DNA from 3 places in the Bacillus sp. LQ16 genome. Region 1 is predicted to be linked to each of the others. Evidence: predicted binding sites of a transcription regulator. Region 1 holds the regulator's gene; each other region holds the start of a gene.

Region 1 (3,198 bases):
CTCATTTTGTTATGTAAATTTTATTTATTAGCACTCAAGTCACCCGAGTGCTAACACACTTATAATAATAAATAATCTCAATTTCTTTTGCAAGTAAAAAAATCATAATTTTTTCGCAAATTACTATATAAACTTTCTATATAGAATACTGCCTTTACTATATGAATCGTTGTTTCCCCTACTCGTATGTTACAATATGAAAGACACCCTAAGTTGTTTTCGCTAAACGTACAACTTTTTCCTGTCTCCTACTTTAATTTCAAATACGGATTTACAAAAAAATCATAATTCGAATGAAAGTTTATATCGTAGATAACATATTTACATGTTATCCTACCTCATCTCATACACTAGAGTTAGAAAGGATGGTTAAACTATTTGAAGAAACAATACTGGTGGATTATCGTTACATACATTTTAATGCAGTTATCTGGAATTGTTGGATTACCACTTCTCCTAAAAACAGGACTCTATGATAATAGAGGATTTACCATGGAGGAAAAAGGACAAATCATAACGGGACACTGGGCGATTATTAGCTTCTTTGTTGCATTATGTATCGTTCTTTGGTTACTTAGAACAGACATTCGTGACAGGCATTTAGATGCAATGCGCTCTTCTGTTCCAGCTACTATTGGATGGATTTTCATCGGCTTCTTCTTGGCTTTCTTTTCACAAATAGTTGCCGGTATGATCGAGATGCAGCTGCTAGGAATTAAACAAGGTTCAGAAAATACAATGAAACTGATGGAAATTGCAAGAACGACACCTTGGTTCCTTATTGTCGTATCTATAATCGGACCTATCTTGGAAGAAATCGTATTTAGAAAAATTTTATTTGGTACACTTTATAAGAAGTTTAACTTCTTTATTGCAGCTATCATTAGTTCGCTTGTATTTGCAGCAATCCATTTTGATTTTACTCACTTATTGGTATACACTGCTATGGGGCTCGTATTCGCCTTCTTATATGTGAAGACGAAGCGTATTATCGTTCCGATTGCAGCTCATGTTGCGATGAATACATTAGTCGCTATTGGGCAAATTTTTATGAGCAATGAGCAAATTCAAGAAATGATTAAAGAAGCTGAAAAAATGCAAGGCTTTATCGGAGGATTTTTTGTATGAGAAACTCACCATTGTTCATGGCTGCACTATACTTCCTTCTTGGATGTATCTTTACACGCTTCGCCATTACGAACGTGACAGATACAATCTGGAATGTGTGGACAATACTATTTGCAGTTATGGCAACAATTGATTTTAATTTGGCGCTTCGCCTTATATTAGTTAAATTCACAAAGAAGAAACAATAATAAAACGCAGAGGTCGCTTCCTCTGCGTTTTATTGTGGATAGTTTTTCAAAAAGTAAACTAATGTTTGTAACTCTACAGCTAAATCAATATGATGAATTCTAATATTCTCTGATACGTTTAATCGTGCTGGTGTGAAATTCAAAATACCATGCACGCTCGTTTCAGCTAATCTATCTGCTACAGCTTGTGCTACTGTAGCCGGTACTGTTAATATTGCCACTTGTATATCATTTGATAATCTCTCTTCTAATTCATCTAAATGGTATACAGGAATGCCCCCGATTTCTGTTCCAACTTTCTCTTCACTAACATCAAATGCCATTTCAATTTTTGTATTATTGTTTTTCGTGAAATTATAATGTAAGAAAGCGGTCCCTAAATTACCTACTCCAATAAGTGCTACACGCGTTATATCATCTTGATCAAGTGTTTCGCGGAAAAATGATAATAAATAATTTACGTTATATCCGTATCCCTTTTTCCCTAACGCTCCAAAATACGAAAAATCTCTTCGTATTGTTGCGGAATCTACTTTTACCGCTTCACTCAATTCGGCCGATGAAACACGCTGCTTACCAGAAAGAGATAAGTTTTGGATAAATCGATAGTATAGAGGCAATCTTTTAGCAGTGGCTTGTGGAATCTTTTGCTGATCCATATGACCTCTCCTCTCTTCCTATCTTTATTCATATACTTTAATCAAATACAGAAGTTTAGCACTCATTAAATTCCTTGTATAATAAAGAGAAGAAGTATTCTCTCTTATTTTAAACTATACACTATTTTTAGTATGATTGAGAAATATAAACATGGCAAAGTTAAGAAATTATTTGAGGTGAAAACATTGATTTTATTACAAGTAAATGGACTTTCGAAATTATACGGTGCAGAAACAATTCTTGCAAACATAAAATTGGAAGTACAAACAAAAGATCGTATCGCATTAGTTGGAAGGAATGGAGCTGGAAAATCTACATTATTAAAAATTATCGCTGGTGAATTATCACATGATGGTGGCGAAATTATAAAACCGAAAGATGTCTCAATCGGGTATTTAGCTCAAAATACCGGCTTAGAAACGTCTTTAACAATTTGGGATGAAATGCTAACCGTCTTTACCCACTTACAGCAAATGGAGACAAAACTTCGAAGGCTTGAGCAAGAAATGGGAAAAGAAGAAAACTTTTCAAACGAAGCTATATATGAAAGATTGTTAGCTGATTATGACCAATTGCAACTCAATTATAAAGATCAAGGTGGATATCAATATGAAGCGGACATTCGCTCCATTTTAAGCGGCCTTGGCTTCCCAGTTGAAACGCACCAGACGACGATTTCTACTTTAAGCGGTGGGCAAAAAACAAGATTAGCTCTTGGGAAATTATTATTAACAAAACCAGACTTACTTATTTTGGACGAGCCTACAAACCATTTAGACATCGAAACATTAACATGGCTTGAGCAATATTTACAAGGTTATCCTGGCGCAATATTAATCGTTTCACATGACCGTTATTTCTTAGACAAACTCGTTACACAAGTATATGAAATTTCGAATAAAGAAAGCAGACGATTTGTTGGTAACTACAGTAAATATTTAGACTTAAAATCAGCATTATATGAGCAAGAAATGAAACGTTACGAAAAACAACAAGATGAAATCGCAAAACTTGAGGACTTCGTTCAAAAGAATATAGCTCGCGCCTCTACAACGAAACGTGCTCAAAGTCGCCGTAAACAACTAGACAGAATGGAATTATTAACGAGACCATTAGGTGATTCTAAGTCAGCATCATTCCACTTCGATATTGAAAAGCAAAGTGGAAATGATGTTTTACAAGTAAAGGATGCAACCATTGGCTATGATGAGGACCCTATAAT
Region 2 (3,198 bases), 270 kb from region 1:
GGATTTGCACCTGGTGCAAATGGTTCTCCAGTACGGCGTCCATCTGGAGTGTTACCAGTTTTCTTACCGTATACAACGTTAGATGTAATAGTTAAAATTGACATTGTATGAACGGAATTACGATATGTTTTATGTTTACGCAGTTTATTCATAAATGTTTTCACGAGATTTACAGCGATCTCATCTACACGATCATCATTGTTACCGTATTTTGGGAAGTCTCCTTCAATCTCGAAGTCAACTGCAATACCATTTTCATCACGGATTGGTTTTACTTGTGCGTATTTAATTGCACTTAATGAGTCTGCTACTACAGATAGACCCGCGATACCTGTTGCCATTGTACGAAGAACATTTGTATCATGAAGTGCCATTTCAATACGTTCATAGCTATATTTATCATGCATGTAATGGATAACATTTAATGTGTTTAAATATAGACCCGCTAACCATTCCATTGTCATATCAAACTTATGCATAACTTCTTCGTAATTTAGTACTTCAGAAGTAATTGGTGCGTACTCAGGACCAACTTGTGCTTTTGATTTTTCATCTTTACCACCGTTAATCGCATATAATAATGCTTTCGCTAAGTTTGCACGAGCTCCGAAGAACTGCATTTGCTTACCGATTCTCATTGCAGATACACAACAAGCAATTCCGTAATCATCGCCGTAATCAGCACGCATAATGTCATCATTTTCATATTGAATTGCTGATGTTTTGATGGACATTTTCGCACAGTAGTTTTTAAAGTTCTCTGGTAATTGTTTAGACCAAAGAACTGTTAAATTCGGTTCTGGAGCTGGTCCTAAATTATCTAATGTATGCAAGAAACGGAATGAGTTCTTTGTTACTAATGGACGACCATCTAATGCCATACCACCGATAGATTCAGTTACCCAAGTTGGGTCACCAGAGAATAATTCATTATAATCAGGTGTTCTTGCGAATTTCACAAGACGTAATTTCATAATGAAGTGATCTACAATTTCTTGTACTTCTTCTTCTGTTAAAGTACCATTTGCTAAATCTCTTTCAATGTAAATATCTAAGAATGTAGAAGTACGTCCAAGACTCATTGCAGCTCCGTTTTGCTCTTTAATCGCTGCAAGATATGCGAAGTATAACCACTGGAATGCTTCTTGTGCATTTGTTGCTGGTTTAGAAATATCGAAACCATGAGAAGCAGCCATTTGTTTTAGTTCTTGAAGTGCACGCATTTGCTCAGATAACTCTTCGCGTAAACGCATTGTATCTTCGCTCATTACACCACCAGTTAAATTCAAATCAGCTTTTTTCGCTTCAATTAAATGATCAATACCATATAATGCTACGCGTCGATAGTCACCGATAATGCGTCCACGACCGTATGCATCTGGAAGACCAGTAATAACACCTGATTTACGTGCATTTCTCATTTCTGGTGTATAAGCATCAAATACACCTTGGTTATGAGTCTTTCTCCAATCTCTAAAAATACGACTAAGTTCTTTGTCCATTTCGTATCCATAAGATTCACAAGCTTGTTCTGCCATACGAATACCACCATATGGTTGTAAAGAACGTTTAAATGGTTTATCAGTTTGGAAACCAACTACTTTTTCAATATCTTTATTTAAGTATCCTGGGTCATGTGATGTAATAGAAGAAACAATTTTTGTATCCATATCAAGAACGCCACCGTTTTCACGTTCTTTTGTTGTTAAATCCATTACTTGATCCCAAAGTTGTTTCGTTGCTTCAGTTGCTTCTGCTAAGAAAGATTCGTCTCCTTCGAAAACGTTTACATTATTTAAAATGAAATCGCGAACATCAATCTCTGCTTTCCATTTTTCACCTTTAAAGTTTTCCCATGCGTTTTTAACATTTTCTAATACTTGAGTCATCCTAATCTCCTCCATTTTTGATTAGTACAGGACTAAGATTTTTTATATAACAGCTTACACACTTAGAATACTACTTTTTTACGAAAGTGAACGAAATAGTTGTGACATGTTTGTGAAATATTGAGCAAACTACTATATATATAGTGTTAACTTCATTTAAAAGTCTTTAAAATTAACCCTTTCCTTAATTGTATTTTTTTGGTATCCTTATATACGAGTCCTATTTTGTAATATAAGAACAATACCCATTGTAGAGCTGTAATACTCTTATCTCCTAATCTGTTATAGTTTTTATAACAGAACAAAAAAGTGTACACATGTTGTACACTTTTTTTGTTACTTCTATAAAACATCTCTTTTTCTATTGCCATCATAGAATCCGCCACGATTGTCTGTTGATGCAATTATTTGCTCTAGTCCTTCTATATGATCACCTATAATTCGAAGTACAGCTGGAGGATGACCTATTTTTGCAAAATGTTCACTGGGACGAATACGGTTCATCTTATCAACCTCAACACGACATACACATGCAATTTCAAATCCAGAAAGAAGAGCCTTCACCTGTGCTACACAAGGTGACAATAAAGATTTATATCCAATTGCTTTCAAACACTTGTGGCTAAATGCATTAGGTACCGCAATAAGTGAGCCTACCCCTAAATCCTTTCTATCACAAGCTAAATTTAGTGCATACTTAAATGCAGTTACAAGATGAAGTGGTACTCTTAAATCTAAATAATGATTTAAATCATTTAATGCGACGTCCTTTCCATCTGCAATAGCTTTTGCAAAAGGATATAGTTCACTAGCTGGAATAACAAAATCACCATCTATAAATAACACAATTTCTCCTTTTGCAAAATAAGTTCCAAGTGAACGCCCTACATCGTTTCCAAGGGCTTCTTTATATACAATGGTTGTTGCGCCTTTGTCTTTTGCAATCGTTGCTGTTTTATCTGACGAACCATTTACGACAACGATGATTTCAAAAGGTTCAATTTTACGAAGCTCTTCTATAACCTTTCCAATTGTTTTCTCTTCATTTTGTACAGGAATAACAACCGATAGTTGCTTTTCTCTATACAAATTGGATGTAACGCCCCATCCTTGATAAAAATCTTCGAAATTTAAAGTATGATAGACGCTATCCCTTTTCCTATTTCCATCATAATATCCCCCGCGTATATCACTGCTTACTATTCGTTCTGCAACTGCTTCTATATGATCACCTATCATTCGTCTTTCAGATTGAGAAAGGTTCGTGCCATATGCAGCATGTTCAATCGGTCGAAATTTATTCGGCGTA
Region 3 (3,198 bases), 780 kb from region 1:
GTTACTATTGTTTTATTTGCGTATAAACCAGTGCTTCATTTTATTAAGAACATATGGGATGTATCTATTTTAAAAAATGGGAAAACCTACTTGTATTTATTAATAGGTTTTATCATCATTGCATTAACTCAGTATGTAATGTTAGAGTTGTTTAGCTTTGAAAGTGCAGAGCAGCAAAGAGATCAATTAGGGAGCTTAGGACTTCAAAATAGTCTACAAAGTATTATATATGTGTTAAGTGTTGCTATAATTACACCAATTAAAGAAGAAATTTTATATAGAGGTATTTTGTATCGATTTTTTGAAAAGAAATATAGTTTTCTAGTTGGTATTATTATTTCTTCCTTTATCTTTGGGATTCTTCATGGTGGTTTTCCGGTTACGGCAATGATTATGGGGATTGTATTTGCTATGTTATATAAGAAAACACAATCTATTTTACCTAGCATCATTTTACATATTGTATGGAACCTACTTGTGAGTATAAGTATGATTGTTTCTTTATAAAATTGAATGAATATTTAGCATAAAAGATGAATGGCCTAGCTATTCATCTTTTATTTTGTTTATATGTGGGAAAAGTTGATGAATACAATCCAAAAAGAACCAAATACTAATGATGAATGAACAAAGAAAGGCGGGTATGTTATATGCAAAACTTAACAGAGCTTGAAGTAGAAAACTTACGTCATTTAATTGGTGGACATGCAACGATTATTAACAAGTTGGAGCAGTATGCACAGACGTGTACAGATCCACAACTGAAACAAATGCTACAAAAAGATGCGCAAGATGCACGAAATACGAAACAGCAATTAATGACTTTCCTAGGATAGGAGGAAGAGAAAGATGAATGAAAAAGATATGGTAAATGATTATTTAGCAGGATTAAATGCAAGTTTAACAAGCTATGCAAATTATATTGCTCAGTCTGATAATGAACAGTTACATCAAACGTTAATTCAAATTCGTAATCAAGACGAGGCGCGCCAACGTAATATGTATGAGTACGCAAAGCAAAAGAGTTATTACAAACCGGCAGCACCTGCTAATCCGATGATTGTACAGCAATTAAAAAGTCAATTAAGTGCGGAACAATAGGGAAAAGAAAACGAGCGAATCTATTCGTTCGTTTTCTTTTTGTATATGTCAATAAATACATAATAAATATTTTTCCAGTTGTAACAAATATGACGAAAATGGAATATAACAATTCACAAAAAGGACAAAAACTTTGCTCAATATTTCACAAAGTATCCATGGTTTCTATCGTGAGAACCTCTATAATTAGGAGTGTAAAGAACAAAAGAAATAGATTATATGATCACTTAGGAGAGATTGCTATGAAAAGACATACAAGAAAAATTGCAATTATCGGTACTGGATTAGTTGGATCAAGTTGTGCGTATTCTATTGTGAATCAAGGTATTTGCGAAGAGCTATTATTAATTGATATAAATCATGAACGTGCAGTTGGGGAAGCAATGGATTTATCACATTGCATTAACTTTACAAATACAAGAACAAAAGTATATGCAGGAAGCTATGAAGACTGCAAAGATATGGACATTGTTATTATTACAGCAGGGCCAGCACCAAAACCTGGACAAAGTCGCTTAGATACTTTAGGAGCGAGTGCGAAGATTATGGAAAGTGTTGTTGGTGGTGTAATGGCAAGTGGATTTGATGGTATTTTCTTACTTGCATCGAACCCAGTTGATATTATTACATATCAAGTGTGGAAATTATCTGGATTACCTAGAAATCGCGTAATCGGTACTGGTACATCACTAGATTCTTCTCGCTTAAGAACAATTTTATCTGAAATGCTACATGTAGACCCTCGTAGTATTCATGGGTATTCATTAGGAGAACATGGTGATTCTCAAATGGTTGCTTGGTCTCATGTAACTGTTGGTGGAAAGCCAATTCTGCAAATTTTAGAAGAACAAAAAGAACGATTTGGTGAAATAGATTTAGATGAAATCGTTGAGAAGACTGCAAAAGCCGGCTGGGAAATTTATAAACGTAAAGGAACTACTTATTACGGAATCGGAAATTCTCTAGCATATATTGCAAGCTCAATCTTTAATGATGATCACCGTGTCATTGCTGTATCAGCCATTTTAGATGGTGAGTACGGTGAATATGATATTTGTACAGGAGTACCCGCTATTATTACTAGAGACGGTATAAGAGAAGTTGTAGAACTCAATTTAACAGAGGATGAAGAATCTCGATTCGCAAAATCAAACGATATTTTACGTGATTATATGAAAACAATTGGTTACTAACTTATAGGAGAAGGTGAAACAAATGAAGGAATATATAATGTCTCGTGTATTTAAAGCATCTGCTGGTATCGCACAAGGTATTTTCGTATCCCTCGGAATTGGTTTACTAATCGAAAATATAGGAAGAATTGTTGATATACCATTACTTATTACAATCGGAGTTGTTGCAAAATCACTAATGGCACCAGCGATTGGTGCCGGCATTGCTTTTATGCTCGGTGCAAACGGTCTTGTAATCTTCTCGGCGATGGTAGCCGGAGCGATTGGTGCCGGATCCATTTCAATTACTGAAGCTGGTCTAATTATTAAAACAGGTGAGCCAATCGGTGCATTATTAACAGCAACTTTAGCTGTATATATTGGTAAACGTTTAAGCGGAAAAACTGCTTTAGATATGATGCTCGTTCCATTTGCGGCCATATTAGGTTCTGGTTTAGTTGGTATTTGGTTATCTCATAATATTACTCCTGTTTTAAATGCAGTTGGAGCGTTCATTAAAGATAGCTCAGCTGGTAGCCCGTTTATCGCTTCTATCGTCATTGCAGTAGTTTGGGGACTATTACTTATCTCTCCAGCTTCATCAGCTGCGTTAGCGATCGCACTTAGCTTAGACGGTGTTGCAGGTGGTGCAGCTCTTGCCGGATGCGTTGCTCAGTTTATCGGATTCTCTGTCATCTCAGCAAAAGAAAACAATTTAGGTGGCATATTAGCTCAAGCTCTTTGTACTCCGAAAGTACAGTTGCCAAATATCACTAAAAATCCAATGATTCTCGTCCCAACTGTCGTCGCCAGTGCTATAGTCGGTCCGGTATCCGCATTAATTTTCCAACTGGAAGCAGGAAAAGAAATTGCAGGTCTTGGATTAAGTTCTCTTATCGCACCAATTAATTTAATTTCCAGCGAA

The links. The regulator Rex, encoded in region 1, represses fermentation and respiration genes when NADH is low (regulators of the CRP and FNR family bind a similar motif). The targets are predictions, from matches to a motif close to TTGTGAAATATTTCACAA.
Region 2: the regulator Rex is predicted to act here: its motif matches at 2,000-2,017, upstream of pflB (formate C-acetyltransferase).
Region 3: the regulator Rex is predicted to act here: its motif matches at 1,235-1,252, upstream of AC3EMB_RS24735 (L-lactate dehydrogenase).

Annotation. Positions count from the first base shown of each region.
Region 1 is NZ_CM173491.1:253,300-256,497, reverse strand. It holds gene AC3EMB_RS01500 (CPBP family intramembrane glutamic endopeptidase) at 379-1,128, shown strand; gene AC3EMB_RS01495 (YdiK family protein) at 1,125-1,316, shown strand; gene AC3EMB_RS01490 (redox-sensing transcriptional repressor Rex) at 1,346-1,975, opposite strand; gene AC3EMB_RS01485 (ABC-F family ATP-binding cassette domain-containing protein) at 2,162-3,198, shown strand, end outside.
Region 2 is NZ_CM173491.1:524,967-528,164, reverse strand. It holds gene pflB (formate C-acetyltransferase) at 1-1,889, opposite strand, end outside; gene AC3EMB_RS02645 (hypothetical protein) at 2,042-2,263, opposite strand; gene AC3EMB_RS02640 (glycosyltransferase family 2 protein) at 2,232-3,198, opposite strand, start outside.
Region 3 is NZ_CM173491.1:4,855,968-4,859,165, reverse strand. It holds gene AC3EMB_RS24750 (CPBP family intramembrane glutamic endopeptidase) at 1-507, shown strand, start outside; gene AC3EMB_RS24745 (hypothetical protein) at 651-836, shown strand; gene AC3EMB_RS24740 (spore coat protein) at 850-1,101, shown strand; gene AC3EMB_RS24735 (L-lactate dehydrogenase) at 1,344-2,294, shown strand; gene AC3EMB_RS24730 (PTS sugar transporter subunit IIC) at 2,317-3,198, shown strand, end outside.